DNA from 2 places in the Staphylococcus sp. AS1337 genome. Region 2 is predicted to be linked to the other one. Evidence: predicted binding sites of a transcription regulator. Region 2 holds the regulator's gene; the other holds the start of a gene.
What was found. The regulator CtsR, encoded in region 2, represses protease genes until heat stress. The targets are predictions, from matches to a motif close to ATGGTCAATAAAGGTCAAACA.
Positions count from the first base shown of each region.

Region 1: the regulator CtsR is predicted to act here: its motif matches at 12,370-12,390, upstream of clpB (ATP-dependent chaperone ClpB).

Region 1 is NZ_JBOIHZ010000005.1:90,872-108,311, forward strand. It holds gene addA (helicase-exonuclease AddAB subunit AddA) at 1-2,260, shown strand, start outside; gene ACSUE0_RS09695 (DUF418 domain-containing protein) at 2,285-3,421, shown strand; gene ACSUE0_RS09700 (fumarylacetoacetate hydrolase family protein) at 3,794-4,699, shown strand; gene ACSUE0_RS09705 (YisL family protein) at 4,931-5,320, shown strand; gene ACSUE0_RS09710 (TetR/AcrR family transcriptional regulator) at 5,466-5,987, opposite strand; gene ACSUE0_RS09715 (ketopantoate reductase family protein) at 6,125-7,033, shown strand; gene ACSUE0_RS09720 (CoA-disulfide reductase) at 7,281-8,603, opposite strand; gene ACSUE0_RS09725 (Cof-type HAD-IIB family hydrolase) at 8,636-9,478, opposite strand; gene ACSUE0_RS09730 (metal-sulfur cluster assembly factor) at 9,592-9,900, shown strand; gene ACSUE0_RS09735 (acyltransferase family protein) at 10,119-11,948, shown strand; gene clpB (ATP-dependent chaperone ClpB) at 12,439-15,048, shown strand; gene ACSUE0_RS09745 (YjzD family protein) at 15,266-15,460, opposite strand; gene ACSUE0_RS09750 (beta-ketoacyl-ACP synthase III) at 15,655-16,596, shown strand; gene fabF (beta-ketoacyl-ACP synthase II) at 16,608-17,440, shown strand, end outside.
Region 2 is NZ_JBOIHZ010000004.1:357,548-374,987, forward strand. It holds gene rlmB (23S rRNA (guanosine(2251)-2'-O)-methyltransferase RlmB) at 1-648, opposite strand, end outside; gene ACSUE0_RS09080 (Mini-ribonuclease 3) at 656-1,003, opposite strand; gene cysS (cysteine--tRNA ligase) at 1,044-2,444, opposite strand; gene cysE (serine O-acetyltransferase) at 2,428-3,078, opposite strand; gene gltX (glutamate--tRNA ligase) at 3,421-4,875, opposite strand; gene ACSUE0_RS09100 (PIN/TRAM domain-containing protein) at 5,300-6,358, opposite strand; gene radA (DNA repair protein RadA) at 6,439-7,809, opposite strand; gene ACSUE0_RS09110 (ATP-dependent Clp protease ATP-binding subunit) at 8,151-10,613, opposite strand; gene ACSUE0_RS09115 (protein arginine kinase) at 10,627-11,637, opposite strand; gene ACSUE0_RS09120 (UvrB/UvrC motif-containing protein) at 11,630-12,181, opposite strand; gene ACSUE0_RS09125 (CtsR family transcriptional regulator) at 12,198-12,659, opposite strand; gene ACSUE0_RS09130 (NupC/NupG family nucleoside CNT transporter) at 12,816-14,030, shown strand; gene pdxT (pyridoxal 5'-phosphate synthase glutaminase subunit PdxT) at 14,384-14,962, opposite strand; gene pdxS (pyridoxal 5'-phosphate synthase lyase subunit PdxS) at 14,964-15,851, opposite strand; gene ACSUE0_RS09145 (PLP-dependent aminotransferase family protein) at 15,949-17,322, shown strand.

The DNA of each region.
Region 1 (17,440 bases), on a different contig from region 2:
TATTGATTTATCACAAAATTTCCGTTCTAGAAAAGAAATTTTGACTACCACGAACTATTTATTTAAGCATATGATGGATGAAGCGGTTGGAGAAATTGTCTATGACGATGCTGCCCAACTTTATTATGGTGCTCCTTTCGATAATGAGCCACATAATGTCCAGTTGAACATGTTAGTGGAAGATGCTTCTTCGGACTTAAATGGTTCGGAACAAGAAGCAGAATATATTGTCCAACAAGTGGAAAAGATTATGTCAGACCATGAGATATATGATATGAAAACTGAGCAATATCGTAAACCAAGTTATAAAGATATTGTCATTTTAGAACGTTCTTATGGGCAGGCACGTAAGATACAACAAGCGTTTAAAGATCATAACATTCCATTTCATGTAAATAGTAAAGAGGGATACTTTGAACAGACTGAAGTTCAACTCATATTATCCTTCTTAAGAACGGTAGATAACCCATTACAAGATATTTATTTAGTTGGGCTCATGCGTTCTGTAATATATCAGTTTACTGAAGATGAGTTATCAAATATAAGGGTATTTAGTCCAAATGATGATTATTTTTATCAATCGATTCAACATTATATAGCTAATGATGCTGCTAATAAAAAATTAGTCACTAAACTCGAAACTTTCTTGAAAGATATTGAAATGTATCAACGCTATAGCCAAAGTCACCCTGTCTATCAACTAATTGATAAGTTTTATAATGATCATTATGTTATTCAATATTTTAGTGGCATCATTGGTGGTAAAGGTAGACGTGCAAATTTATATGGACTGTTCAATAAAGCAGTAGAATTTGAAAGTTCTAGTTTCCGTGGATTATATCAATTTATTCGTTTTATAGATGAATTGATAGAACGAGGTAAGGACTTTGGTGAAGAAAATATTGTAGGACCAAATGATGACGTTGTGCGAATGATGACAATTCATAGTAGTAAAGGGTTAGAATTCCCATTCGTGATTTACTCGGGGTTATCGAGACGTTTTAGAAGAGATGATTTGCACAGACCAGTAATCTTAAATCAAAGCTATGGTTTGGGTATGACATATTATGATATTGATAGTCGTTTGTCTTATCCATCATTATCATCTGTTACGTATAAAGCGATAGCCGAAAAAGAAATGGTTTCAGAAGAAATGAGGTTAATTTACGTTGCATTGACACGCGCTAAAGAACAATTGTTTTTAATAGGCCGCGTAAAAGACGAAAAAGAACTAACTCAATTTGAACAGGTTTCAGTGTCGCAGACGCACTTACCCGTGAGCTACCGTTTAACCGCGCAACGACCGATTGATATGATTTATCCAATATTGGCAAAATATCAATCTACCTCACTGCCAAAAGAATTACGTTTTGAAACAACAATTAATGACATTGATGGCTCAATGATGCCTTTTGTACAGTTTAAAACAGATTTTTATGAAGATATTGCGTCAGAAATCGTTATAGCCGAAAGTGAACAACGTACGCTAGTAGATATACAGTCAGCTCAGACTGGTAATGATGAGCTTAAGTCGCAGATTCATGAACAATTAAGTTTCAAATACCCACATCAAGTAGCTATTGAAAAGCCGTCAAAACAATCCGTATCAGAATTGAAACGACAACTTGAGACAGAACAAGCTGACACTAACTACGATAGAGTTAGACAATATCGAATTGGCTCAGCTTCATATGAAAGACCGGGATTTTTAAGCCATACTACGAAACGAAAAGCAAATGAAATTGGTACTCTTATGCATACGGTAATGCAACATTTACCTTTTAAAAAGGAAGGGTTGTCTCATAGTGATGTGGATGTACTTATCAATCAGTTAATAGACAAGCATATTATTGATGAAGATGCCAAAAAGGATATCCGGTTTGAAGATATTTATCAGTTTATTGAAAGTGAATTATATTCAACGATTGCTACGAGTGAACGTATATATCGTGAGTTACCATTTGTTGTCAATCAAGCTAAAGTAGACCGTATTGAAAATATGGAAGAAGATGCTTCTATTATTCAAGGTATGATTGATCTTATATTTGAGAAGGATGGCCAATATTACTTTGTCGATTATAAGACAGATGCCTTTAATAGACGTCGTAATATGTCAGATGAAGCAATAGGTGCACAGCTAAGAGAACGTTATAAGGTACAAATGGAATACTATCGAAACACTTTAGAAACTATATTGAAAACAAATGTTAAAGGCTATTTATATTTCTTTAAATTTGGTCAACTTTCTATTGATGAATAAACTAGAGTATAAGGGGTGCTTGTTGTGTCATCGCAGCAAAGGTTATATGAAATAGATGCATTACGTGGATTAAGTTTGCTAGGTATTATTTTAATGAATATATTAGTTTTTAGTTTTCCGTACGAGGAAAGTTTATTGTCTGATGTTGTGCAGGGAAGCGATGCTATTTTATTACACGGAATTACCTTATTAATTATTGGTTCATTTTATCCTATTTTTACATTTTTATTTGGTTATGGCTTGAGCATCATGTATGACAATTGTCAGATGAAAGGCATTAACTATTACCCAATAATATTTAGAAGATTAATTTTTCTAATGCTTATGGGTGTGTTACATGGATTTTTTGTGTTTTCAGGAGATATCTTATTTGGCTACGCATTTACAGGTTTAATAGCGGTGTTATTTGTTAAAGCCAAAACAAAACGTTTAATAAAGGCAGCAATCATCTTATTTATCCTAAAAATCTTATTGCTAGTCATACCGTTTGCAGTATTTTCTTTAATAAATGATCCATATACCCAGCATAATTTTAGTGGTGTATCCTTATCTAAATTGATAGAAATTAAACAACAAGGACTTTATACAGATTTTCTGAAAATAAATGCACTAGAAAATTTATATAATGTGTTAGATGTTGTGACAGGGTCTGCCTATTTTGAATTTTTACCATATATTCTTTTAGGTATAGCTGCACAAAAATTAAAGCTAGTTAAGAAAATACAACTACGAAAACAAAGTGCAATTAAATGGGGAACTTTATGCCTTATTATAGGTTATATAGTGAAAATGCCTTTTGCACTTGATTTTTCAAATAGTGCATACCAGAATATCAATATCATTGGTGGTCCAATTGTTGCTGCCGGCTATATATTAATTTTTATTGCTATGTATCAAAGTACACGTATTGCACACTTGCTCAAAGTATTTACATATCCAGGTAAATTAAGTTTATCTGTATATTTAACTCAGAGTATAGTTTTATCATTAATATTTTTAGGTATAGGTGGAGGGTTATATAACCAATTGCCACTATATCAATCATATATCATTGCATTACTTGTTTATGTCTTACAATTAGTAGGCTGTTACTATTATTTAAAACATTTTAAAATGGGGCCTTTTGAATGGCTATGGCGAAAGATCACATACCTTAAATGAATTATAAAAATTATTAAATGAGTATAGGACATCATTAATATGTAATATGTTAGTGGGAGTTATGGATGAGAGGCAGCTCATGCGTAGAATTTATCTTTATTACTCCTAGTCATCTTTGCAGAGATAGGATGGTCAATCTTTTAAATAAATTAGACTGCCGTTCTACTCTCATTTGTTAACTTTAAAATTGTTTTTTTATGTTTAAAAGGACAAATAATAAGTTGAAGTTATAATCAAATCAGACATACAACATGAAAAATACGTTTTGATTGAGTTCAGGAGAATTTTTGTAAGCGCTAGTTATTTATTTGTTATTTCTGGGTAAATATAGTTATAATATGTAATAAGATATAGATGAGGAGCTGATATTGAATGAAATTCCTATCATTCAGACATGAAGGACAGACATCTTATGGTGTGAAAGTTAAACGTGAAGAGGCTGCATGGGACTTAAAAAAAGTTTTTGCAGATTTTGCTGAAGGCGAATTCCACCCGAAAACATTATTAAACGGACTTCAACAAAACCAAGTTGTCGATTTTCAAGAACAAGTTCGTAAAGCTGTTGTTGCAGCAGAAGATAGTGGCAAAGGTGACGACTATAAAGTACAATTTAGCGAAATAGAGTTTTTACCGCCAGTCACGCCAACAAATAATGTGATTGCCTTTGGACGTAATTATCAGGATCATGCTAGTGAGCTAAACCATGAAGTTCAGCGATTATATGTGTTTACAAAAGCTGCTTCGTCATTAACTGGTGATAATAGCACGATACCTAACCATAAAGATATTACTGAACAGTTAGATTACGAAGGTGAACTTGGTATTGTAATCGGTAAATCTGGTGAAAAAATTCCTAAAGGTTTAGCACTAGATTACGTATATGGTTATACTATTATTAATGATATTACAGACCGTAAAGCTCAAAATGAACAAGACCAAGCATTCTTATCTAAAAGTTTAACTGGTGGTTGCCCAATAGGTCCTTATATTGTGACAAAAGATGAATTACCTACACCAGAAGATGTGAACATTGTTACGAAAGTAAATAATGAAATCCGTCAAGATGGTAACACAGGTCAAATGATTCTTAAAATAGATGAATTGATAGAAGAAATTTCTAAATTTGTGGCATTACATCCAGGTGATATTATTGCAACTGGCACACCAGCAGGCGTTGGTGCAGGTATGAATCCACCTAAGTTTTTACAACCAGGTGATGAGATTAAAGTTACCATCGATAATATTGGTACATTAACTAATTTTATTGCTGATAAATAAAAAGTATTAAGACAATATAGAGCGCGGGTATACGTATCAAATTTAAAATTTTGATTTGTATCCCGCTCTTTTTACTTAATCTTTAGTAGAGTAATATAGAATTCTTTTTGAAAAATGAAGTGATTTTAAGTATGATAAGGTAAGTAATCTTTTGATTTTATAATTAAAAGACTACAATATACTTTTGTTTTATATACTTTTGAAGTGAAAAATGTGTGGGGGTTATATTATATGTTACATATGCATATAGCAAGTTGGGTATTATTAATTATTTTATTCTTTGCAGCTTACTTTAACTTTTCTGAAAAACAAGGTGCTTCACCTTATTTTAAACCGATTCATATGGTTTTAAGATTATTTATGTTACTTGTGTTAATTTCAGGTTTTTGGGTTTGGATTCAATCATTCTCATCTGATAATGCAGGTGGACATATGTTACTGACATTGAAAATGATTTGCGGTGTGGCAGTCGTTGCATTGATGGAAGTGACAATTACTAAACGTAAAAAAGGTCAACCAAGTCATAGTTTATTATGGACTACTATCGTAGTTATTATCTTGACTATCATTATTGGAATTATTTTACCGATGGGGCCAATTACACAAATGTTTGGTTTGTAAGTTATATAAAAGAGGCTATGACTTCATTGTCATAGTCTCTTTTTTGTTTTTTTGGTAGATATATTTAAACTAATAGGTATTATAGTGTGAGACAACAAACGTTAATATAGAGTATCAAAGTTGCGATGAAACTTTTCCATTTAATCTATAGAAATACATCAATATGTGGCTCTAACAGATGCCATAGTTCATTACTTAATTCATCAATAGAGCACGGTCTAGACTGCTCTATCCACCATATAATAACACCTACTATTGCCGAACCTAAAAATTGTAACGCTATTTCATTATCTTTTTGCTTTATGTTTTGCATGAATTTCTCAGAAAGTGTTTGTCTTAATATATTTAAATCAGATTTTTGTATTAATTGTTTCAAGATAAAATATTGTTTATCTATAGCTATGAGTATTTCACCCATATTTGCTTTACCATCTTGTTGAAGGTTCATCGTACTCTCGCATTTTTCAATTGCTTCGGCTAATATAAAATCTAATGACTGATTAAGTATGTCGTATTTATCTAAAAAGTTTAAGTAAATCGTTCCTCTATTGATATTAGAAGCTTCGGCAATATCTTTCATAGATATTTTAGCAATGTCCTTTTTTTGCATGAGCTTTATAAAATTTTCGATAATAAGTTGACGTGATTTTTCTTTTCTTTTATCCATAACTATTCCTCATTTATCAACGATTTTTGAAATCTGTACAATAAGCATCAACATACTTATTTTGTTTATTGAGTTTAACTTTTTATAATGATAAGTTCAAGTTAATGAACAAATGTTCATTAAAAAGGAGGACGTATATGAATATACTTATTTATGGCGCTGGAGTACAAGGGCAATATTTAGCACATGTATTAAATCAACCAGAAAATAACATAACACTATTAGCTAGAGGTCAAAATTATAAACACTTAAATGATAGAGGGGTTGTACTGAATCATTATTTACAAAATAAAAGAACTACGGATCACTTTAACTATGTAAGTAATTTAGGTAAGAATGATAGTTATGATATTATCTTTGTAACAATGAAGTATTCAGATTTTTACTCAGTTGTACCTTCAATAGCTCAAAATATAAGCACCAATATTATTTTTATAGGTAATAACACCGATCCTCATAAGCTTCGTGAAACAGTACTTCACCAATCCATCACACATAAAAATATATCTTTTGGTTTTTTAATGACTGGAGGAAATAGAGGGGATAGTGCAACAACTGTTATTCGATTTAATGCAGGGGAATTAAAAGTAAGCCATCTTAATGGAGTAATACCATTCCATAATAAACTTGATGCAATTTTTAAAAATTCATCTATAAAATTAACTTATGAAACAAGGTTCGAAGATTGGTTAATGTCACATGCCGCAATGATAATACCTCTAAACGCAGGGATATCATTGAAAAATAAATATAAAGAAAATCAAAAACAACTTCTAAGTAATATGATTAAGTCATATAATGAATTACATTTATTAATTGGGCATAGTAACTATAATATTGTCCCAAAATTACAGTCAACGCTTTTTAAGAATTTTAAATGTCTTGCTTATCCACTATTAAAATTAATTATTAATATCAAAATAATGAATCAAATTCAAGGTTCCAATTCAGAAGTCAATGCTTTATATAAAGATATAAAATTGTTAAATAAACAAACAGCGTTAACAACAAATTATTTAGATGAAATGATTATAGAATCAAGATAATAAAGTTTAACTATATTATCATCAATTTTTTTCGATATAAAGAAGATTATTCATAAGTATAATTGTTAAAAGTGTAGTTAAGTAAAATACGAAAATTTCTAGAAAAAGAAAGCAACGTTTTAGAATTATTCTGTTTTATAGCAAATCTAAACGATAAATTACTAATAAAAACCGATAATTTCTACTCAGTATGTGATTAGAAATTATCGGTTTTTATTTTCTGTGTTAGTAAAATAAAGTTGATTTTTTATTTATTTCGAGCTTTATAGCCTATCATATTAATAATATCTTTAGGTCTGCTGTATGGTGGTGCATAAGCAACTTCAAATTCTGTCAGTTCATCAATTGTTAATTTTTGCATCATTGCCATCGATAAGACATCGATACGTTTGTCTACGCCTTTTTCTCCAACTGCAGCAGCACGAATAATACGTCTGTTAGCTTTGTCAAAATAAACACGTAAGTGTAATTTTTTATTTCCAGGGTAATATCCCGCATGTTCACCTTGATTAACTTCGACTATTCCATAATCAAAATGTTTTAATTCTTGTGGCGATAATCCCACGCTAGCAAAGGTATAATCGAAGAATTTTACGATATTTGAACCTAAAAAGCCTTTGAATTTTACTTTAGGGTTACCCGCCAATTGTTCAGCAATGATACTTGCACCACGATGTGCTCCCCATGCAAGGGGCACGTGTGCATTTAAGTCAACGTGTCTATAATGTGATGTTATGATATCACCAAGCGCATATATATTTGGTATATTAGTCTGAAATTGGTCATTAACAGGGATATAACCTTTGTCATCTAAAGTGATATTCGATGATTGAATAAACCCTGAATTTGGTTTTACACCGACACCTTCAATAATTAAATCAAATGTTTCTACTTTACCAGAGGAGAAATATACTTCGTTACCATCTACTTTTGTGATTTCTTCATTAAAGTGATAAGTGATATGACGTTTATCCATTTCATCAATAATAGCTTGGTTCATATCTTGATCCATCAATTTATTAATGTGAGTTGAGCGATGGATTAGAGTAGGCGTGATACCGCGTTCATAAAGGTTATCTAAAATTTCTAAGCCTATATAACCCGTACCTACAACAAGTGCTTTCTTTACATTTTGTTGTTCAATAAAAGTCTCAATTGCATCTGTATCTTCCATATTTCTTAAAGTAAATGCTATAGGACTATTTAAGTTCAACGAATTTGCACTACATCCAGGGCTTAATATTAAAGTATCATAGTGTTCTTCAAACGAAGTATCGTTTACGTGATCATAGACTGTAATTGTTTGTGAATCATCATTTATAGATGTCACTTCATGATATGTTTTTACAATAATATTTTTAGAATCATAAAAAGCTTCTGGCGTTGCTTCAAGTACTTTGTCGCGTGAATCAACGACATTGCCTAAATAGTAAGGTAACGCACAGTTAGCGAAACTCATATCACGATCTTTTTCGAAAACAACAATTTCGCTTTCTTGATCCAATCTTCTTATTTGACTAGCTACAGTTGCGCCTCCAGCAACTGCACCAACGACTACAATTTTATTCATATTGAATGGCCTCCTCAAATTAAAATCGCAAATTAAATTTGAGATTTTATAGTTTCTTTATAAGGCATATTTAATTGGAAATAATCATTTAAATATCGTCCAATACCATCTTTATTATTAGAATATGTAACTTGGTTTGCGACGTGTTTAAGTTCGTCCAAGCCATTGTCCATGGCAATACCGTATTTAGCATATTTAATCATTTCTAAGTCATTATCTTCATCACCGAACGCGATAATATGATTTCTGTCGATACCTAAATGAGTCTTTACGTAATCTATACCGCGTGCCTTACTAATTCCTTGTTTAACAATTTCAATGACTGGAAATGGTGATCCCCATCTACGATGCTCTATGTTTTCTGCGTAAAAGCGTGTTAACATTTGTTTGACTCTAGGAATCATGAATTCTTCTGCTTCAACTAAAATAGATGTAGGGGGTTCAGTTAATGAAGTGAGTAAATCTCCAGTTTCTACTTTTGGATTGCCCATTGAAAATCCATCAAATAATCTTTGATCATAGTTATTAATAAACACGTAGTCTTTGACTTCTGCAATGATATTAGATACACCATAATCATTCAAACTTTTTATAATATTTTTTGATAAATCTAAATCTAATACATCATGTTTGATTTCAAATTGATCATCTTTGGGATGATGTACGAATGCACCATTAAAGTTAACAACTGGCGTATCCATATTCAATTCATGGTAATAAATTTGGCTAGCTCTATATGGTCTACCAGTGGCAATCATTAATTTATGCCCTTGTATTTGTAATTTAGTTAATACTTCTTTTGTATAAGGTGTGATTTCTTTTTCATCATTTAAAAGTGTTCCGTCTAAATCTAGACAAATTAAATAAGGTTCCATTGAATTCTCCTTAATGTTTAATAATTGACGTATGAATATCATAGCATTTTATTGGCGTTTTGTAAGATATTTGATATATTGTTAGTATGATTAATTACAAAGAGGTGAAATGTATGGATGAAGGATTAAAAGATAGCATATTGAATGCTTTAGAAATGGTTATTGACCCTGAGTTAGGTATCGATATCGTAAACTTAGGTTTAATATATAACGTAGACGTAGATGACGAAGGCTTATGTACTGTAGAAATGACTTTAACATCTATGGGGTGTCCAATGGGACCTCAAATTGTAAATCAAGTTAAAATGGTGTTAGCAGAAATTCCAGAGATTTCAGATACAGAAGTAAATATTGTTTGGAGTCCACCATGGGGCAAAGAAATGATGTCTCGTTATGCTAAAATTGCTTTAGGTATCGGTTAAACAAAATTAAAATAGTAATTATAAAATAGTCTAATGTACTTAATTGTACATTGGGCTATTTTTTTAGCTAAAATTCAGGGCATTTAAAAACATATTTTTTCTGTAGTGCAATTCATTAAAATAATTGCAGTTGTATTACAGAAGCATTACAATAATTGAGTGTATGATGAGGAATAATAATAAAATATTTTATTTTGGGGATGAAAGAATGAATAGAAATGAACAATAATTTAAATAAGCATAAGCAGTTAAAGTATAATACTCGCTATATGCCAGGTTTAGATGGATTGCGAGCAATCGCGGTCATAGGTATTATAATCTATCATTTAAACAAACAGTGGTTGACTGGTGGCTTTTTAGGTGTAGATACATTCTTTGTGATTTCCGGTTATTTGATAACTAGCTTATTACTTTTTGAATATGAGTCCACAGGTATTATTAATTTAAAACAATTTTGGTTAAGGCGAATTAAAAGGTTAATCCCAGCCATGTTGGTACTTGTGATGGTTATAACGGTAGCAAGTTTAATATTTAAACCTGCTGAAATTGTAAATATTAAACAAGATGCCTTTGCAGCTATTTTTTATGTATCTAATTGGTGGTACATTGCAACAGATGTTAATTATTTCGAACATTTTGCTTTTATGCCATTAAAACATTTATGGTCACTTGCAATTGAAGAACAATTCTATATTATTTTTCCTATCGTCTTTATTTTATTACTGCTCACAATAAAGAAATATAGAAATGTAACTTTAGTGCTTTGGATAATCTCATTAGTTTCTTTATTAACAATGATTATTATTGGCCAAGCACAAACCGGCCATTCACGCGTTTATTTTGGTACTGATACACGGTTACAGACCATGCTATTAGGTGTGATTTTTGCATTTGTTTGGCCTCCGTTTAAATTAAAGAAAAACCCAAACTATATATTGAGAACTATCATTGATAGTATAGGCATTATTGGAATCGCACTATTATTAATGCTGTTCTTTAAAGTGAATGAAAATAGTAATTGGATATATAATGGTGGTTTTTATTTAATTTCAGGATTGACGTTATTTGTAATTATTAGCGCAGTACATCCTTCTGGTTATTTTGCTAAAATATTAGGAAACCCGTTATTTATTTACATAGGGAAACGTTCTTATAGTTTGTATTTATGGCATTTTCCTGTAATTAGCTTTATACATTCATATTATGTAGATGGACAATTACCTGCTTATGTTTATGTTATTGATATTATTTTAACTATTGTGTTGGCAGAAATGTCTTATCGTTATATAGAGACACCGTTTAGAAAACAGGGTATAAGAGCATTTAGTATCTCACGTGGAAATAAACAGGCAGTAATTAGATCAATCGTGTTAATTCTATTTTTATTGCCTGCAATATTTGTCTTTGTAGGGAGCTTTGACAAACTAGGGAAAAATGATATAAATCATAAAGCAACGTCGTACAATACGAATGAAATAGATAAATATTTAGTCAGACCAATTCCAGTTGATAATGTTAACTTTTTAGGAGGTTCTGACTCTAAAAAAGATAAAGATAATGAAGTATATGCAGATTTAAAACCATTACTAATTGGAGATTCTGTAATGGTTGATATTGGAGAAACCTTTAAAATGAAAGTACCACATGCTAATATTGATGGCCAAGTTGGTAGGAATTTATATGAAGCGACACCATTAGTTGATCAAAAATATCAAAATTATAATCAAAAATCAGATCAAGTTATCTTAGAGTTGGGAACAAATGGAGATTTTTCCGAAGAACAATTAAATGAATTAATTAAAAAATTCGGTGAAGCTCAAGTATATTTAGTGAATACTCGAGTACCTAGAAATTATGAAAGTCACGTTAATGAGTTGATGTCAGACGCTGCCAAAAAACATGATAATGTTACTTTAATTGATTGGTACAAAAGATCTGAAGGTCATTCAGAATATTTTGCACCTGATGGTATACATTTAGAAAATACGGGTATCAAAGCAATGATAGATGAAATATTAAAACATATTACTCCTAAAAAGGATAAATAGAGTTTGCATGACTTTACAAAAGAGAATGACAGTGGGGTTAGATGAATCTATTATAAAGAATTAGTATGTGAAGTTGGTAAGTAATAGCATCTCATTTCAATTTTAAAGCTAGTTTACTAGCATAGCTTGGCGAGATTATCTATTCATTTTAAAAAATGGAGTAGTGTGTTCTCGCTTTTTTAATTTTTAGTTATTCATTAAATTAAAACTTATTAAAAAGTTACTAAAACGTTAAGTACTTTATTAGTAATAAAATAGTTAATGATATTATTTTGTAAAAATTTATGGAGGAAAAGGGGTGTTTATTTAATTTAGATAATGGGGAAAACATTAATATAACAAGCTTTAACAATGTTGAAAAAATTTAAAAATTATAATCATAAGTGTTGAAAAGTAACATTGAAAGGACTATAATTAAGTTAAGGTCAAAGAAAGTCAAAGTCAAACTTAAAGACGCTTGATCAAATACTAAATGGTGAGGTGAATCATTTTGGATATTAATCAAATGACCTATGCTGTTCAAGGAGCTTTACAAAAAGCTGTTGAATTAGCAAAAGCAAATGAAAACCAAAATATAGAAATTGAAGCTGTATTAAAAGCAGCGCTTGAAGAAAACGAAAGTTTATTTAAAAGTGTGTTAGAAAGAGCTAATATTGATACTGAACATTTAAACAATGCATATACTAATAAATTGAAAAACTATCCAACCGTACAAGGAGATAACATTCAATACGGACAATATATTAGTTCAAAAGCAAATGAATTATTCAATAGTTCAGAATCATATATGAAATCATATGAAGATGAATACATTTCAATGGAACATATCATATTAGCTGCAATGGATGTTGATGATACAACAAAACAATATGTGGATAATAAAAAAGAAATTATCGTAGAAATTATTAAAAAAATAAGAGGGGGAAACCATGTGACGACACAAAATCCAGAGGCAAATTATGAAGCCTTAGAAAAATATGGTAGAGATTTAGTTGAAGAAGTTCGTCAAGGTAATATGGATCCAGTGATTGGACGTGACGAAGAAATAAGAAATACCGTAAGAATCTTAAGTAGAAAAACAAAAAACAATCCTGTGCTTATCGGTGAGCCAGGTGTAGGTAAAACAGCTATTGTTGAAGGTTTAGCGCAGAGAATTGTTAGAAAAGACGTACCTGAGTCGTTATTAGATAAGACAATATTTGAATTAGACTTAAGTGCACTTGTTGCAGGCGCAAAATATCGTGGAGAATTTGAAGAAAGACTGAAAGCAGTCTTGAAAGAAGTGAAAGATTCAGACGGTAGAATTATATTATTTATAGATGAAATTCATATGCTTGTAGGTGCTGGTAAAACTGAAGGTGCAATGGATGCTGGGAACATGTTGAAACCTATGCTTGCTAGAGGTGAATTGCACTGTATTGGGGCTACAACACTAAATGAATATAGAGAATATATTGAAAAAGATTCAGCTTTAGAACGTCGTTTCCAAAAAGTAAATGTATCGGAACCAGATGTAGAAGACACAATTTCAATCTTACGTGGTTTGAAAGAACGCTATGAAGTTTATCATGGTGTACGTATACAAGATAAGGCGTTAGTAGCGGCCGCAGAACTTTCAGACCGTTATATCACAGATCGCTTTCTTCCAGATAAAGCAATCGATTTAGTTGACCAAGCGTGTGCGACAATTAGAACAGAAATGGGTTCTAACCCAACAGAATTAGACCAAGTTAATCGTCGAGTAATGCAATTAGAAATCGAAGAAAGTGCATTGAAAAATGAATCCGATAATGCAAGTAAACAACGTTTACAAGAGTTACAACAAGAATTATCCAATGAAAAGGAAAAACAAAACGCAATTCAATCTCGTGTTGAAGAAGAGAAAGAAAAAATTGCTAAGTTACAAGAAAAACGTACGGAATTAGATGAAAATAGAAAGGCATTAGAAGATGCTGAAAATAATTACAACTTAGAAAGAGCAGCTGAATTGCAACATGGTACAATTCCTGAATTAGAAAAAGAATTACGCGAATTAGAGGATGCATTCCAAAATGAACAAAATGGAGATAATGAACGTATTATTCGTGAAATTGTTTCTGATGAAGAAATTGGAGATATTGTTAGTTCATGGACAGGTATTCCGGTTTCGAAACTTGTAGAAACTGAAAGAGAGAAACTGTTGAACCTTTCAGATATACTACATGAACGTGTTGTTGGACAAGATAAAGCAGTAGATTTAGTTTCTGATGCTGTTGTAAGAGCACGTGCAGGTATCAAAGATCCTAACAGACCTATTGGTAGTTTCTTATTCTTAGGTCCTACAGGTGTAGGTAAAACAGAATTAGCTAAATCATTAGCATCAACATTATTTGATTCAGAGAAACACATGATTCGCATTGATATGAGTGAGTATATGGAGAAACATTCTGTCTCTCGTCTAATTGGAGCGCCTCCAGGTTATGTAGGACATGACGAAGGTGGTCAATTAACAGAATCGGTTCGCCGTAATCCATATTCTGTAATTCTATTAGATGAAATTGAAAAAGCTCACAGTGATGTATTTAACGTATTGTTACAAATACTTGAAGAAGGTCGCTTGACGGATTCTAAAGGGCGTGAAGTAGATTTTAAAAATACAATTATTATAATGACTAGTAACATAGGTTCGCAAATTTTATTAGAAAATGTTAAAGATTCAGGTGTGATAACTGAAACAACAGAAAAAGCTGTGATGAACAGTTTAAACCAATATTTTAAACCTGAAATTATTAACCGTATGGATGACATTGTTTTATTTAAACCTTTATCTATTAAAGACATGAGTTTAATTGTTGAAAAATTATTAACAGAGTTAAATATTAGATTAATGGGGCAACGTATTTCAATCAATGTATCAGATGAAGCAAAAGCTTGGTTAGGCGAAGAAGCTTATGAACCACAGTTCGGTGCAAGACCATTGAAACGTTTCATCCAAAGACAAATTGAAACACCATTAGCACGTAAAATGATTAGAGAAAACTTACCTGAAGGTACAACTATCGATATTGCATTGACTGATGATGGTTTAACATTTTCTGAAAATAAACCCGAAACAGTTTAATAAATACTATTAATTATAAAGCAATTTTGCTAATTAAAATAATTTAGTTGGGAACGCGTAATAGAAAGCAAATTAAGCACTTGTTTTCTGAGGCGTTCCCTTTTATTATAAAAAAACAAGTCCAAGACATTTATATGCCTTGGACTTGTTTAATGTTATAGTCATCTTTGACGTAGATAAGACAATGGAATCATAAGAATATTGTCCTGCGCCATATTTAGTGGTGTTCTTTGGCCTCATGTTTACTAGGTTTAATCATCATATCAAATAAAACGATAATAATTGTAAAAGCAATCGCTCCAAAGATCGGTGTTACATAGTTAAGTTCACCGCCACCATTCAAACTATTAAGTACGAAATTAATCATTTGTAATAAAACAATAGACCAAAATAAAACTGCGAGGTATTTCATTATGTAATGCCTCCAATATAATATATATAACTTCATTATAAATAATTAAGTGTAGTTTGTATAGAGAGAAGTAATATTTAAAATTTCGATGTGTTGTTCTTGTATTTGAAATGTGTATTATGTTAAATTAATACCTGGTATTAAAAGTTTAATTCAAATAAAAATTAAAATTAAGATTAAGAAGGTGTACAACCATGGATGTGGGTATTAAAGGTTTTGGTGCATACGCACCTGAAAAAGTTGTTGAAAATACCTATTTTGAATCATTTTTAGAAACTTCAGATGAGTGGATTTCACAAATGACTGGTATTAAAGAGCGTAGATGGGCAGATGAAAACGAAGAAACTTCTGACATGGCTTATCAAGCGAGCTTAAAAGCAATCAAAGATGCAGGGATTGAAGCTTCAGAAATCGACATGATTATTGTAGCGACATCGACAGGTGATTTTCCTTTCCCAACAGTAGCTAATATTTTACAAGAAAAATTAGGCGTGGGGAAAGTTGCTTCCATGGATCAACTTGCAGCATGCAGTGGTTTTATGTATGCAATGATTAATGCAAAACAATTTGTACAATCTGGTGATTATAAAAATATATTAGTTGTCGGCGTAGATAAATTATCTAAAATCACTGACTTTACAGATCGTTCAACAGCTATTTTATTTGGAGACGGTGCTGGCGCAGTAGTTATTAGTGAGGTATCAGAAGGGCGTGGTATTTTAAGTTATGAACTAGGTTCAGATGGCTCAGGAGCAAAACACTTATTTTTAAACCCAGAAAATGGCAAAATATTTATGAACGGTCGTGAAGTATTTAAGTTTGCTGTAAGAATCATGGGTGAAGCGTCAACAAACGCGGTGGCTAAAGCAAATTTAACACCTGATGATGTTGATATGTTTGTACCACACCAAGCAAACATTAGAATAATGGAGTCTGCTAGAGAACGTTTGGGTATTACCAAAGAAAAAATGAGTGTTTCTGTAGATAGATTCGGAAATACGTCAGCAGCATCTATTCCATTAAGTATCGGCCAAGAATTAGAAAACGGTAAAATTAAAGATGACGATGTCCTTGTATTAGTCGGTTTTGGTGGCGGCTTAACATGGGGCGCTGTCACACTAAGATGGGGAAAATAGGAGGATAAATTATGAGCAAAGAACAGCGTGTTGTAATAACAGGAATTGGCGCATTATCACCTCTAGGCAACGATGCTAAATCATCGTGGGATAACGCGTTGAAAGGTGTAAGTGGTATTGATAATATTACAAGATTAGATACAACAGATTACAGTGTTCATTTAGCTGGAGAACTAAAAGATTTTAATATAGAAGACCATATCCCGAAAAAAGAAGCACGTAGAATGGATCGTTTTACTCAATATGCGTTAGTAGCTGCTAGAGAAGCGGTTCAAGATGCTAAACTTGAAATTAACGAAAAAACTGCCAATAGAATTGGAGTATGGATTGGTTCAGGAATTGGCGGTATGGAAACATTTGAAATTTCTCATAATCAATTAATTAACCGTGGTCCAAGAAAAGTGAGCCCATTTTTTGTACCAATGCTTATACCTGATATGGCAACAGGCCAAGTGTCTATTGATATTGGTGCCAAAGGTCCAAATGGTTCTACAGTAACAGCTTGTGCAACTGGTACAAACTCAATTGGGGAAGCGTTCAAGATTATTCAACGTGGTGATGCAGATGCAATGGTTACAGGTGGAGCTGAAGCGCCAATCACACATATGGCAATTGCAGGATTTAGTGCTAGTCGCGCATTATCTACAAATGATGATAAAGAAACCGCATGTCGCCCTTTCCAAGAAGGTCGTGATGGATTCATCATGGGTGAAGGTGCTGGTATTGTAGTATTAGAGTCTTTAGAATCAGCACAAGCACGCGGTGCTCAAATTTATGCAGAAGTTGTAGGGTATGGTTCGACTGGAGATGCATATCATATTACAGCTCCAGCACCACAAGGTGA
Region 2 (17,440 bases):
AATGTTAATGTAAAAATCACATTTATCTTTAACTAGACGACTCATACCTTGACCTTCACTACCAATAACGATTGCTAACGGCATTGCTACATCCATTTCTCTATAGTCTGTAGAATTATCCGCTTCTGTACCTACGACCCAATAGCTATTGTCTTTTAATGTTTCAATTGTATTAGCTAAATTTGTCACTCGCATAACTGGTATATGCTGAATGGCACCAGTAGATGCTTTAGCGACAGTTTGCGTTAACGCTACTGAACGTCTCTTAGGTATGATGACACCATCAACACCTGATGCATCTGCCGTTCTCAAGATAGAACCTAAATTATGCGGGTCTTCTAAACCGTCTAATATTAATACCGTAGATAGTTTATCTTGAGCTTTTTGCTTTTCTAAAAACGCATCAAAATCTGCATATTCATATGGTGCGATATAAGCCGCTATCCCTTGGTGAGGAGAATCAGATAATCCATCGATTTTCGATTTCGGTACTGATTGAACTATGATTTTTCTACTATTTGCTTTTTTTAAAATTTCATTGATTTGGCCTTTTTTGATAGTATCTTGAATTAAAATTTTATTAATTGTATGGCCTGAAACGATTGCTTCTTTTACAGCATGTCGCCCAACGATTACAATCTCTTCCATATTATCACTACCTTTCGTTTACATTTTGTACGACACTTTCCAATAAAGCCGTCAAACGCTCTTGTTCTTTTTCTAAATATAAATAGCCAATGACTGCTTCTAAGCCCGAACTTTTTCTATAAGTTTGTATATCTGTATTTTTAGCTTTGGTATAACTTTTAGCGTTTCTGCCTCGACGAACAATATCTAATTCATCTTCAGTAAACCAATTATTTTCCATTAAAAATTCAAGCGTTTGAGCCTGACTTTTAGCAGAGACATAACGTTTTGCTTCTTGGTGCAATCGATTAGGTTTTGCTTTTAATTTTAGTACGATATATTCCCTTACGTGTTGATCTAAAACTGCATCACCCATGTAGGCAAGTGTTAGTGGATTTAATAGTTTATTATCAATATTAGCCACGTTTAAATCTCACACCCTGAGCCGTGTCTTCTAGTATAATGTTTTGTGCTTTTAATTGATCTCGAATTTCATCAGCACGTGCAAAGTCTTTTTCTTTACGAGCATTGTTTCGTTCTTCAATTAAAGCTTCAACTTGCTCATCTAACAATTCGTCGCTTGCCTTATCTTTTAGTGGAATGCCAAGCACATCGCTAAATATTTGGTACACTTCTTTAAAACGCGCTAAGACTTTTACCGAAGTAGTGTTTTCTAACACATATTTGTTAGCTAATTTCGCTAAATCATACCATGCTGTAATCGCATTTGCAGTATTAAAGTCATCGTTCATCACAGTTTCAAACTGCTTTAAAATATTGTCGATTTCAGTAATGTATGCAGATTGATCTTCCACATCTGTTGCAATTGCTTCACGTTCTTCAATAGCTTGATAACTATTGCGCACACGTTCCAAGCCACTTTTCGCAGCTTCTACAAGTTCCATATTATAATTAATAGGACTTCTATAATGGACACTAATCATGAAAAAGCGTAGAACGTCTGGGTCAATTTGTTTAATAATGTCATGCACTAATACAAAATTACCTAACGACTTACTCATCTTTTCATTATCTATATTAATGAATCCGTTATGCATCCAATAATTAGCGAAAGGTTCATGGTTATGTGCTTCTGACTGCGCAATTTCATTTTCGTGGTGAGGGAATTGTAAATCCGTTCCGCCTGCGTGGATATCAATTGTCGCACCTAGTTCATGATATGCCATAACTGAACATTCGATGTGCCAGCCTGGTCTACCTTCTCCAAACGGGCTGTCCCAGCTAATTTCACCTGGTTTAGCCTTTTTCCACAATGTGAAATCTAACGCATCTTCTTTCTGTTCACCTTGTTCAATACGTGCGCCCACTTTTAGGTCATTAAGTGACTGATGACTTAATTTGCCGTAATCTTCAAATTTCCGTGTTCTAAAGTAAACATCGCCAGCGCTTTCATATGCATTGCCTTCGTCTACAAGTTCTTTTATAAACTTGATTATTTCGTCCATATGATTCATTACACGTGGATTTGATGTCGCTTTTTTTACATTTAAAGCACCTACATCTTCATAAAACGCTTTGATGTAACGATCCGCAATCGTTTCAACTGATTCATCTAGCTCCTTAGAACGCTTGATTAATTTGTCATCCACATCAGTGAAGTTAGATACATAAATGACTTCATAGCCTTGATATTCAAAATATCTTCTTACTACGTCATAGTTTATTGCTGGTCTTGCATTACCAATATGGATGTAATTATACACTGTCGGTCCACAAACATACATTTTAACTTTACCTGGTTCAATAGGCTCGAACGTCTCTTTTTGACGTGTTAATGTATTATATAATGTAATCATCTTGAATCTCTCCATTTCTTGTTTTCTCAAGTTGTTTTTCTAACTCTTTTAATTGCTCGTAAATTGGGTCAGGTAAATTACGGTGGTCAAACGTTTTCCCGATACGTCTGCCATCTTGTTTCACGATATGCCCTGGTATACCTACTACAGTTGAATAACTTGGCACTGAATTTAACACTACTGAATTAGCCCCAATATTCACGTTAGCATTAATTGTTATATTACCAAGCACTTTTGCGCCTGCAGCAATTAATACATTATCACCGATATCTGGATGACGTTTCCCTTTCTCTTTACCCGTTCCACCTAAAGTAACTCCTTGATAAATCGTTACATTATCACCAATACGACATGTCTCTCCAATGACTACACCCATACCGTGATCAATAAACAAACGTCTACCGATTTGGGCACCTGGATGTATCTCAATACCTGTAAAAAAACGTGTAACTTGAGAAATAAGCCTAGCCAAAACATACTTTTTCTTTTTATACAGTTCATGTGCAATCAAATGGCTCCAAACCGCATGTACACCTGCATAAGATGTAATCACTTCTAACGTAGTACGCGCAGCTGGGTCTTGTTCAAACACCATATTCACATCATCTTTAATTCTTCTTAAAAATTTAAACAAGGTTGCTACCTCCTTATTAAAAAAGCACCCCTAACTAAAATTGTTAGAGGCGCTTTGCTTTAGCACGGTTCCACTCTTATTTTAAACACAGCCACTTGTTTAAATGCATTCGCAATGATCCAAACTAAAACGACTTTTGTTTACTCTTTAAAGTTTATTTAATTCATTTGCACAAAGGTGCATTCCGTAATTTCAGTGATGTGCTTGCAGCTACCGCACACTCTCTATACACTTTCATCACATACTAATCCTTTGCCATTTTCAATGTTAATCATAGGTTGTTTGATGTAATTTTTCAAGTATTATCAATTTAACACAATCTTTACATGCTACAACTTTACTTTAAACATATTTTTTTAAACGAGATAATACTTTTTCTCTACCTAAAACTTCAATTGTATTTGGTAATTCGGGTCCATGCATTTGGCCAGTTACAGCTACACGGATAGGCATGAATAATTGTTTACCTTTAATACCTGTCTCTTTTTGAACTTCTTTGATCGTTTTTTTAATTTCTGCCGCTTCAAATGGCTCAAGCACTTCTAATTTACCGTATAAATGATTCATAAGTTCAGGTACTTGTTCACCATTTATCACCTCTTGCTCATCATCACCTAAAATTTGTTCATCGCGGAAGAATAATTCTGATAAAGGTACGATTTCTCCAGCGTAACTCATTTCTTTTTGGTAAAGTGCTACAAGTTTACGGCCCCAATCTAAATCTTCTTCAGTTGGATTTTCAGGAATCAACTCTGCTTTAATTAGATGTGGCAATGCTAATTCAAATACCGTTTCACTATCTTTTTGTTTCATATATTGATTATTAACCCAAGCTAGTTTTTGTTTATCGAAAAATGCTGGTGACTTAGATAAACGTTTTTCATCAAAAATCTTAATAAATTCTTCTGGAGAATAAATTTCATCTTCACCTTCTGGTGACCAACCTAACAACGTAATAAAGTTAAATAGTGCTTCTGGTAAATAACCTAAATCACGATATTGTTCGATGAATTGTAAGATTTTTCCATCACGTTTACTTAATTTTTTACGTTCTTCATTGACTATAAGCGACATATGAGCAAATCTAGGCGCTTCCCAACCAAATGTTTCAAAAATCATTAACTGCTTTGGTGTATTAGAAATATGGTCGTCTCCACGAATTACGTCAGAAATTTCCATATAATGATCGTCTATTGCTACGGCAAAGTTATAAGTAGGTACGCCGTCTTTCTTAACGATGACCCAGTCACCCATATTATTTGAATCAAACGAAATTTCACCTTTTACCATGTCATCAAATGAGAATGTCGTATCTTTTGGTACACGGAAACGTATAGATGGTTGACGACCTTCAGCTTCGAACTGTTGACGTTCTTCTTCTGTTAAGTGTGCATGTTTACCACCGTAACGAGGCATTTCACCGCGTGCTATTTGTTGTTCACGCTCTTCTTCTAATTCGTCTTCAGTCATATAACATTTATAGGCTTTATCTTCATCTAATAATTGCTTAATTAATGGGTTATAAATTTCTGCGCGTTCTGACTGGCGATAAGGTCCATAACCTTTATCTTTATCTACAGATTCATCCCATTCTATGCCTAACCATTTTAAATTATCAAATTGTGATGATTCTCCATCAACTAAGTTACGTTTACTATCCGTATCTTCAATACGAATTACAAAATCTCCATCATAATGTTTAGCAAATAAATAGTTAAATAATGCAGTTCTTGCATTACCGATATGCAAATAGCCTGTTGGACTTGGTGCATATCTCACTCTTACACGATCACTCATTATGTTCACTCCCGTTTTAAATGTTTGTTTTTATTGGTTAAGTTAATATTCAAGTTACACAAATTCACACAGTAAATAGGCTGAACGTATGTTAACTCACCTATGTGTAGTTCACCAAGAAAATAACGCTCAACTATTAATAAGTTTATGATTATCGCTTATTAAGCATACCATAGCTTATAATTTTTTAAAGTATCCTAATCTAAAAAGCACTTTGCATAATTTTATACAACTGAATAAACAATCCACTTTTATAGAAATATAATTTCGCTATCTATTGTAGCACTTTAACTAGTAATATGATATTACTGTGCTTAAATTATCTTATAGTTCTGCTTAATTTTTCAAGCAGTTAAAAACAAAGGCTTCATGTAAAACTGTAACTTTGGGCGCTACAATTCCAAATGAAACCTTTACTTACAAATTAATTTAATTTTTTTGCAAAAATTATTCGACCTGAAGAAGTTTGTAACAAACTAATTACTTCTAAATCGATATGTTCGCCTATATGTTTTTTAGCGTTATCTACAACGACCATAGTACCGTCATCTAAATAACCTACTGCTTGACCAGATTCTTTCCCCATTTTAGTAAGCAATAGTTTAAAGCGATCACCTTGGTGCACTGAAGGTTTGATTGCTTCAGATAAATCATTAACGTTTAACGCTTGAATACCTTGAACATGACACACTTTATTAAGATTAAAATCCGTTGTTATAATATGTGCTCTATAATGTTGCGCTAATTTAATTAACATCGCATCGATATCACTATGAGACTTAGTTGGGTGTATAATTCTCGTTGGATGATTGGTATCATATAATTCATTTAATATATCTAAACCTCTTTGGCCTTTTTCACGTTTAACACTATCGTTCGCATCTGCAACGACTTGAAGTTCATTAATAACACCTTGAGGAATTAATATTTCTCCGTCAATAAAGCCACACTCTATAATATCTAATATACGCCCGTCGATAATGGCACTTGTATCAATAATTTTAGGTACCGCATTACGTGCATTAATAGACATTGAACGCGCCATATTTTCTGGTAAAAATAGCAACATTTCATCACGCTTTCGCAAACCAAACTGAAAGCCGAAATAACCTAAAATAATAGTAACTATAATTGGCACAAAATGATTAATGACATTATTGCCGATAATTTGAAAAATAAAAGATATCATAACAGAAATTAATAAACCTATCATTAGTCCAATTGTAGCAAATAATATTTCTACTGCACTTTGACGCATAATTGTTTGTTCTAATTCTTTTAAAGCATATGTTGCTTTTTTAATAAACCAACCAAAGATTAAAAAGAATATAATAATCCCTAGTAGCCCATTGAAATAAGTATTTGTTAATAGGGGTAAATGGTTTAGACCAGCGTCATTGACTATCTCTGGTAATAGATACACACCTATACTTGCACCCAAGATAATATAGCACAAGATAACAATGAGTCTTATAATGTTCACAGGTTAACTCACCTTCCTTTAGAAAGTCATTCAGGCTAAACTAAATATATACTTAACCTAAATAGCTTTGTGTTTTTAATTTATTGTTTTGTTAGTGCATATTTTAATGCTTCATGGACATTCTTAACACCAATGACCTTGATATCATTTGGAAATTGCCATCCACCAATATTTGATTCTGGAATAATTACACGCTTAAATCCTAATTTTTCCGCTTCTTGTACACGTTGCTCTATACGAGAAACTCGTCTAACTTCCCCTGTGAGTCCTACTTCTCCAATAAAGCAGTCTAAACCATCAACTGTTAAATCTTTAAAACTTGATGCCGTTGCAACAACAATACCTAAATCTACAGCTGGTTCTGTTAAACGTACACCCCCTGCCACTTTAATATAAGCGTCCTGTTGTTGTAGTAAATAATTCTCTTTCTTTTCTAACACTGCCATGAGCAAACTCAATCGATTATGATCAATCCCTGTCGCCATACGTCTTGGATTATTAAATGTAGTTGGAGTCACTAACGCTTGTACTTCTATAAGTAACGGTCTCGTACCTTCCATTGTAGAAACAATAGTTGAACCAGGTACATTAGTCGAACGTTCTTCAAGGAACATTTCCGACGGGTTCTTAACTCCTTTTAATCCAGTTTGCTGCATCTCAAAGATACCCATCTCATTTGTAGAGCCAAAACGGTTTTTAACTGCTCTTAAAATACGATACGCGTGATGCTCGTCGCCTTCGAAGTAAAGGACTGTATCTACCATATGTTCAAGTAAACGTGGACCAGCTATTTGACCTTCTTTCGTAACATGTCCCACTATAAATGTAGCTATATTCAATTGTTTCGCTATATTCATTAAACTTTGCGTACTTTCTCTAACTTGCGACACAGAACCTGGAGCCGAACTGATTTCTGGATGGAAAATAGTTTGGATTGAGTCTACTACAAGTAGATCTGGTTTGAGTTGCTTAACTGTTTCATGTATAACTTCTAAATCTGTTTCAGCAAACACATTTAATTGACTTGAGTCCTCATCTAATCTTTCTGCTCTTAATTTGGTTTGATTTAATGATTCCTCACCTGTAATATACAACACATTTTTAGATTGTGATAATGCTGCACAAATTTGTAAAAGTAATGTTGATTTACCAATACCCGGATCACCGCCTATTAATACGAGCGAACCATTTACTATACCGCCACCGAGTACTCTATTAAACTCTTCAGAGTTTGTTTTTACTCGTGGCGTCGTTTCATGTTTAATGTCATTTAATTTTTGCACTTTAGAAATATTGTCTCGACTGCGCACACCATGTTTTGGGCTCGCAGCCTTTTGTTCGACTATTTCTTCCATTTGATTCCAACCACCACAGTTTGGGCATTTCCCCATCCACTTTGGAGACTGGTAACCACAGGCCATACATTCAAAAATCACTTTCTTTTTAGCCAAAACTGCACCTCCATCTTTCATTGAACAAATCTATTTTAAACCTCTGTCTGTTTAAAAACAAATTTTATTCATAATCAAACAATTCAATCGAAAAATATTCGTATATAGTTATTTAAAAATCTTAATAACTTAAGGATTCTAATCTTTAGCGAAAAGCTATTTTATAAAATACCATGCTTGTGTATAGAGTATCACTGATATTATATTTTGACTTTTTTAAATATTACTCATTTATCAAGGTAAATACTACTCTATTGTTTATACAATATAAAAACAAAGCAGCACTCCCCAAATATGCATCCACATATTTGAGAAGTACTGCTTTAATTTATACTTAACTTCTAAGATTCAGTTGTTTCTTTATCTTTAGTTGTACCTTTTCTTTCTTGAATATCATACTTGAATTCTTTGCCATCATGGTTAATTATTACTTCTTTACCTTCAACTTGATTGCCTTCTAAAATTAATTCACTTAAGTTATCTTCAACTGTTTTTTGAATTGCACGAATTAATGGTCTAGCACCATATTCAGGATCATAACCCTCTTCAGCAATTTTTTCTTTAGCAGCTTCTGTAACTGTAATATTAATATCTTGTTCAGAAAGGCGTTCTGTTAGTTTATCAACCATCATTGTCACAATTTCTTTCAATTCTTCTTTAGAAAGTTTGTGGAAGACGATAATATCATCAACACGGTTTAAGAATTCTGGACGGAATGCGTTTTTCAATTCTTTCATCATTGTCTTACGGATTGTTTCATAATCTTGTCCTTCAGACGCGCCTCCAAAACCGGCGAAACGTTGGTCTTGTAATTCTTGTGCACCTACGTTAGATGTCATAATAATAACTGTATTACGGAAGTCTACACGACGACCTTTTGTATCTGTTAAGTGACCGTCATCTAATACTTGTAACAGAATATTAAACACATCAGGGTGCGCTTTTTCAATTTCATCAAACAAAATCACTGAGTAAGGTTTACGTCTTACTTTTTCAGTTAATTGACCGCCATCGTCATGACCTACATAGCCTGGAGGGGCACCAACTAAACGACTGACAGCATGTTTTTCCATAAACTCACTCATATCAACACGAATCATTGCGTCATCTTCACCGAACATAGACTCAGCTAATGCACGAGCTAACTCAGTTTTACCTACACCCGTAGGCCCTAAGAAGATAAAGCTACCGATAGGACGTTTAGGATCTTTCAATCCAGCTCTAGCACGTCTAACTGCTTTACTAATAGATGTAACGGCATCTTTTTGGCCGATCACTCTATTATGAAGTGTATCTTCTAAGTTAAGCAGACGGTCTGATTCAGTTTCATTAATTTTAGTTAAAGGAATTCCTGTCCAACCAGCGATGACTTCACCAATATCTTCTTCTGATAGAGATGTGTTATCACCATTTTGAGAATTTTTCCAGTTGTTATTTGCTTCTTCATATTGTTTTTCTAATTTTGTTTGCTTATCACGCAAGTTGGCTGCATTTTCAAACTCTTGAGCATGGACAGCTGCATCTTTTTCGTTTTTAACTTGTTCTATCTGTTGTTCAATTTCTTTCAAGTCTGGTGGAGTTGTATGACTCTTAAGTCTTACTTTAGAACTTGCTTCATCGATTAAGTCTATCGCTTTATCTGGTAAGAAACGATCTGAAATATAACGGTGACTTAATTTAGCTGCTGATTCTAAAGCTTGATCTGAAATGTTAATACGGTGATGTGCTTCATAACGATCACGCAATCCTTTTAAGATTTCAATTGTATCTTCAACAGTCGGTTCACCAACTTGAACAGGTTGGAAGCGACGTTCAAGCGCTGCATCTTTTTCAATATTTTTACGGTATTCATCTAAAGTAGTTGCACCGATACATTGTAATTCACCGCGAGCTAATGCTGGTTTAAGAATGTTAGATGCATCAATAGCACCTTCTGCACCACCTGCGCCTACTAGTGTGTGTAATTCGTCGATAAATAATACTACATTTCCAGCTTGGTGAATTTCTTCCATTACTTTTTTCAAGCGCTCTTCAAACTCACCACGATATTTTGTTCCAGCAACAACTGTCCCCATATCTAATGACATTACACGTTTACCTTTAAGTGTTTCAGGTACTTCGTTATTAACAATTGCTTGTGCTAAGCCTTCAGCAATAGCAGTTTTACCGACACCTGGTTCACCAATTAATACAGGATTGTTCTTAGTACGACGACTTAAGACTTCAATGACTCTTGTAATTTCTTTTTCTCTACCAATGACAGGATCTAAAGTGCCGTCTTTTGCGATAACTGTTAAGTCACGAGCTAGACTGTCTAACGTTGGTGTATTATTAGATTTATTAGCTTGCGCGTTTTTATTACTTGTTTCAGGGCTACCTAAAGCTTTAACGACTTGTGCACGTGCTTTTGTGATGTTTAAATCTAAGTTTGCAAACACACGAGCTGCGACACCTTCATTTTCTCTGATTAATCCAAGTAAGATATGCTCTGTTCCTACGAAATTATGATGTAATTTTCTAGCTTCATCCATTGATAATTCAATTACTTTTTTCGCACGAGGTGTATAGTGTAATGCGCCCATTTGTTCTTGACCATGGCCGATTAATTTTTCTACTTCTTCAACTACTTTTTCTTCAGTAATATCAAACGTTTCTAAAACTTTAGCTGCAATGCCTTCAGGCTCTTTCATTAAACCTAAAAGTAAATGTTCAGTTCCAATATTCGAATGATTTAAGCGTATTGCTTCTTCCTGAGCATGTGCTAGTACACGTTGAGCACGTTCTGTTAGTCTACCAAATAGCATATAGTATGACCTCCTAATTTATATGTTCTCTTAATATATCTGCTCTTTTTTCATTAACTGTTCTATCATCTTCTTCGTCTAATAAGAAAGGTGATTGTATTGCAACCATTAACTCGTTAAACTTGAAGTCTTCTAATTCAATATAGCCTAAATCTAAACCAAGTTTCACTTCACTTAATCTTAGTGAAGCTTCTTCCATAGATATCAGTCTACTATATTTTAATATTCCTAACGAACGATATACTCGGTCTAATGTTTCTATATGATTATGTCGGTTTAATCGTTCGCGGATTTGCATTTCTTCATTAATAATTTGCTGCACTACCTCTGATAAGCTTTCAATGATTTCTTCTTCTGTTTTGCCTAAAGTAAGTTGGTTTGAAATTTGGTATATATGACCATAAACTTGAGATCCTTCTCCATAAATACCTCTAATTGTAAAACCAAAACGATTAATTGTTTGAGCAATGCGATTCATACGTTTCATTATTGTCAATCCAGGCAAATGCAACATGACACTGGCACGCATGCCTGTCCCAATATTAGTAGGGCATGTTGTCAAATAACCTAAAGTTTCGTCAAAACTTACATCTAATTCACTATCAAGTTGATCATCAATTTCTGAAGCTTTTTCGTATAATGTTGATAGTGATAAATCGTTACCCATGGCCTGAATACGTATATGGTCTTCTTCATTAACCATAATACTTAAAGATTCATCTTCATTGAGTAATACGGCAGAAGCAGGTTGTCTTATTAATTCAGGACTTATAAGATGTTTCGCGACAAGCTTGTATTTACTTTGTTGATCCATTGAGTCCAAACGTTGTACAGACAAGTCAGGAAGCGCATCTTGTACGTCGTTAATTATTCGAAAACCATCTTGTTCTGATAAAAACATTAATGGGTGTACATGATTTTCTAAATTTCTTGCTAATCGTATTCTCGAAGACATCACAATTGGACTTTCTTCTCTATCACGCATCCATTCACTCATGTATGCACTAATATCATTTTTACTCATCATGTTTCACCTCGCCATCTTCTTTCAATGCTTTAATTTCGTCACGAACAACGGCGGCTTCTTCAAAGTTTTGTTCTTCTATCAGTTGTTTTAAATATGAACTTTTTTCTTCTATTTGTTTTTTTAATGCTAATTTTCTGTGTGAAGAATGTGGTGTTTTTCCTACATGTTCGATTTGACCACCTTGCACACGTCGTACAATATCGACAATGTCATCTTTGAATGTAGCATAGCAATCTGAACAGCCAAATTTACCAACATGTGCGATATCTTTTAATGTCATATGACAAGTAGGACATCGTTTTTCTTCTTTAAAAGCAATTTCATCAAAATCGATACCATGTTTAGCAGCTAAGTGTTGTAAGATTTGCTTCACTACAAATGCGCCTTCAATGTCATCTTGCGATTGAATTTGCTGATTTTGAGTCCATGGGTTACCACCTTGTGCGCATGTGGAACAAACCCATTTTTCATTTATACCATCTTGACCTTTCACTGCCAATTTCACTTCTGCTTCATTCAAATGACAATTCTCGCATAGCACGACGAAACACCTCACTTTAATAATAATTTATAACATGCAATAACCGTTTTATAATATTTGCTCGAATAATATCTCTCGATAATACATCCATTTTTAATGTCTCTCTGTCTATAACGGCGTGTATCATTTTTGCTTCACGTTCATTAATGTAATTTTTATCTAATAAGCCATCTACAATGTAATAAGCTTGCTGTTGTGAAATAGATGGACCAACTAATTGAAGTAAATGATTAATATAACCTGTCTCATCTCTGTTTTCAATTTTGGTGATTCGAATATATCCGCCACCACCTCTTTTACTTTCAATCTCATAGCCGTGCTCATTTGTAAAACGTGTTTTGATTACATAATTAAGCTGGGAAGGCACACAGTCAAAGCGCTGCGCAATATTGGCACGTTGAATTTCTACAACGTCTTCATTGGTGTCTTCAAATAACTTTTTAATGTATTGTTCTATGATGTCAGACATGTTGTGCATGATTATCACCTCTTTTGACCTTCTTTGACTATATTATATGACCAACTTTGACCTTTTTCAACCAATATGTTTTAAAAATTTTTAATTAAAGATGTAAGTGCTATCTAATTTATTGTATTATAGGAGTTAAGAAAAATTAAAAGGGATGAATGACTTATGCATATTATTATTGGTTTAATTGGGATAGCAGTGTTTCTTGCATTGGCGTTTCTATTTAGCTCAGATAGAAAAAATATTCGTTGGCAATATGTCGGTTTACTACTTGTAATACAACTAGTATTCGCATTTATTTTACTCAAAACTAAATTTGGTATTACAGTTATCGGTAGCATATCAGACGGCTTTAATTATTTACTAGCAAAAGCAGCAGAAGGTGTGAACTTTGTATTTGGTGGATTTGAATTTGTAGATCCTAAGAACCCGCCCTTCTTCTTTAATGTATTATTACCAATCGTATTCATTTCAGCTTTAATTGGTATTTTACAATATACAAAAATCTTACCTTGGATTATCAACGTTTTAGGTTTAGCCATTTCAAAAATTAATGGCATGGGCCGCTTAGAATCATATAATGCTGTTGCCGCTGCAATTTTAGGGCAATCAGAAGTATTTATTTCATTGAAAAAGGAATTAGCACATATTCCTAAACAACGTCTATATACATTAACAGCTTCTGCAATGTCTACAGTATCAGCTTCAATTATCGGTGCTTATTTCACATTAATTGAACCACGTTTTGTAGTTACAGCAGTTGTATTAAATCTCTTTGGTGGTTTCATCATTGCTTCTATAATCAATCCTTATAAAATTGATGCAAAAGAAGATAAACTTATCGTTGATGAGAGCGAATCAGGTAAACAATCATTTTTCGAAATGTTAGGTGAATATATCTTAGACGGTTTTAAAGTTGCAGTCATCGTAGGTGCAATGTTAATAGGTTATATCGCTATCATTGCTTTACTTAATGGTGTTGTTAGTGCAATCTTTACCGGCTTATCTGGCGGCAGTATCACTTGGGACTTCCAAACGCTTATCGGATTTGTCTTTGCACCATTTGCATTTTTAGTTGGTGTACCTTGGGATGATGCAGTACAAGCCGGATCCATCATGGCTACTAAATTACTGTCAAATGAATTTGTTGCAATGCAAAGTTTAAGTGAGATTAAAGATATGAGCGCTCATGCTAAAGGTGTTATTTCTGTATTCGTAGTATCATTTGCAAACTTTAGCTCTATCGGTATTATTTCTGGAGCAATTAAATCACTTAACAACGAAAAAGGTGATATCGTAGCTCGTTTTGGACTAAAATTATTATTCGGTGCTACACTTGTTTCATTTATTTCAGCAGCTATTGCCGGATTCTTTATTTAAAAATGTAACTTGGACATAGATATCTGCAAATATAAAAAGCTTATTCGTTCGATTTAAGTACATTTTATATAATATCAACTATTTCCATTACAAAATTAAAATATTGCTACATACCACAAGCAAACTAAAAAACACATTTCCTATCGCATGGAAGTGTGTTTTTTTAATACTTGCTAAATTGTTATATCTATATTTACAAATAGTAGACATCAATCTACATATCTTCTCTTCTTCTCTAAACTATAAGCTAAAATAAGACACTTCGCCTTATAAAATAACTACTCATTATTTTTAACGAAGTGCCTTATTAAAAAATTCCTTACGCGACATATATTTTATTGAAGTTCTATCTATTACACCTTTTCTGTCATCAATGTAGGTTTTACGATTTCTTCTATAAAATACTGTGTCACTCTATAATCATCAGTTAATTCTGGATGGAAGGATACACCTAAGTAACGTCCTTCTTGAACTGCTACAATTTTTTCACCAACTGTACTTAACACTGATACTTCACCATGTGTCGCTTCAATATGTGGAGCTCTAATAAAAACACCTTCAATATCTTCTGCGATACCTTGTACATTTAATTCACTTTCAAAACTATCCACTTGTCTGCCAAATGAATTTCTTTGAACAGTGATGTCTAATTTATCCAAATAACCTTCTTCACCAACAATATGCTTAGCCATCACTATTAATCCAGCACACGTTCCAAACATAGGTAATGTAGATTGTTGTAATGCTTCTTTGAAGCCATATAAATTCATTAATCGGCGTAATGTAGTAGATTCACCACCAGGTAAAATGAGACCATCAATGTTATCTAATTGTTCTGTACGCTTAATTGCAATGCCTTCATGACCGCTAAGTTCAACATGACGTATATGTTCCCTTACTGCGCCTTGCAGTGCTAGTACACCAATTTTCATATTACCATCCACGCTCTTGCATACGTTCTTCTAAAGTCAATTCATTGATGTCCAAACCTTTCATAGCTGTGCCTAAGTCTTTTGCTAAACGTCCAATTAACTCATAGTCTTGGTAGTGAGTTGTAGCTTGTACAATAGCTTTAGCGAATTTTTCAGGGTCTTCTGATTTGAAAATACCAGAACCAACGAAGACACCATCAGCGCCTAATTCCATCATTAATGCTGCATCTTGAGGTGTAGCTACACCACCAGCCGCAAAGTTAACAACAGGAAGTTTACCATTTTCTTTAATACTTTTTAATACTTCAAATGGTGCTCCAATATTTTTAGCTTCAGTCATGATTTCGTCATCATTCATCACTGTTAATCTTTTTACTTCTGCATTAACTTGGCGCATGTGTCTAACAGCTTCTACAATATTTCCTGTACCCGGCTCACCTTTTGTACGTAACATTGCTGCACCTTCACCAATACGTCTTGCAGCTTCTCCTAAGTTACGGCAACCACATACAAATGGTACTGTAAACGTATCTTTTAATAGATGATACTCTTCATCTGCAGGTGTTAATACTTCTGATTCATCAATGTAGTCTACACCCATTGATTCAAGTACGCGCGCTTCAGTAATGTGACCAATACGTCCTTTTGCCATTACCGGAATCGAAACAGCATTCATAACTTCTTCCACAATTTTAGGATTAGCCATACGTGCAACGCCGCCAGCCGCTCTAATGTCAGATGGTACACGTTCTAACGCCATTACCGCAACTGCTCCAGCTTCCTCAGCTATTTTAGCTTGTTCAGCATTGACAACGTCCATAATCACGCCGCCCTTTTGCATTTCTGCCATTCCTCTTTTAACTCTCTCTGATCCAGTTACTTTAGACATTTGTTTTTCCCCTTTACTTATTTGATTAAATTCATTTTAAGAGATAAACTGGTATTTAAAAAGGTTCAATTTCAATTTAATTTTGGAGGTCAGTTTTATGTCGAAATCACATCTTTATATCGATTTATATGAAAATTTAAAAAGGCAAATCATTGAAGGTCAGTATAAATCAGGAGATAAATTCCCTTCTAAACGCGCATTAGGGCAACATCTCTCTGTTAGTAATACAACGATTGAACATGCGTATCAGTTTCTACTCGATGAAGGTTATATATATTCAAAACCACGTTCAGGTTATTTCGTTTCAGATATTGAAACATTACCTATAATTAATAGGAAAACACAATTCAATACAGATGAATATTTGTCATCCCAAAATAAATACCCTGATGCTTATTACAAATATGCATTCAATTTATCAGAAATTGATACTGATTATTTTCCAATTCAACAGTTTAGAAAATATGCGCGAGATGCTTTTGAAATAAATCAATTACAACTACTCCAACACGCAAACCCTAAAGGTGAATGGTCATTAAGACAAGAAATTGCCCACTATTTATTCAACAGCCGTGGTGTATCATGTCATCCTGAACAAATTGTTATTGGATCATCAACTGAACAATTAATTAACTTACTAACGGATATCTTAAACAAAGCACAATTCCTTATTGAAAATCCGAGTTATCCACCTATTAAGCAAGTATTAGAAAAAAGACAAATTTCTTATTTGCAAGTGCCAGTAAATCAAACTGGCCTTGAACTAGACTATTTAAAGACAGCAATTCATAACATCGCATATGTAACACCCTCACATCAATTTCCTACTGGTTATGTAATGAATTTAAAAAAGCGTACCCAGCTTATAACATGGGCACACGAACGTGATGATAGATATATTATTGAAGATGATTATGATTCAGAATTTCGCTATTTTGGCAAACCGATTCCCGCATTACAAAGTTTAGATACGAAAGACAAAGTAATTTATATTAGTACCTTCTCTAAATCACTCTTCCCTAGTTGCAGAATTGCCTACCTTGTTTTACCTAAAAAGTTACTTAATCGGTATGAGAATTTAGAACATAAAGAAGGTAATACAGTACCTGCACACTTACAAAAAATTGTAGCAAGTTTTATGGAATCAGGAAGTTTTGAAAGACATTTAAACAAAATGAGAAAATTATATAGTCGTAAATTAAAATTTATTATTGAAGCACTCAAACCTTATGAAGATCAATTAGAAATAGAAGGAGCCTTAGCAGGAATGCATTTTAATTTAACAGTTAAAAATGGTCTTTCTATAAAAGACTGTCTAAAAAATGCAGAAAAGAATAAATTAAAAATAACACCATTTAATCAATATGATACTACACAAAAATCTGCAAAATTCATATTAGGATTTGGTGGCATTCCTTTTTCAGAACTTGAAGCACATACAAATGCACTAATTGATAGTTTATGCATTTAAAGTAGCGTTAAAGTCCCATAACTCAATAAATTGAGTTATGGGACTTTATATATGAGCTTTTGCTCATGTATTCCACTTTACCTACTCTTGCGGAACGTAAGTCTGCTACCCTCGGCTC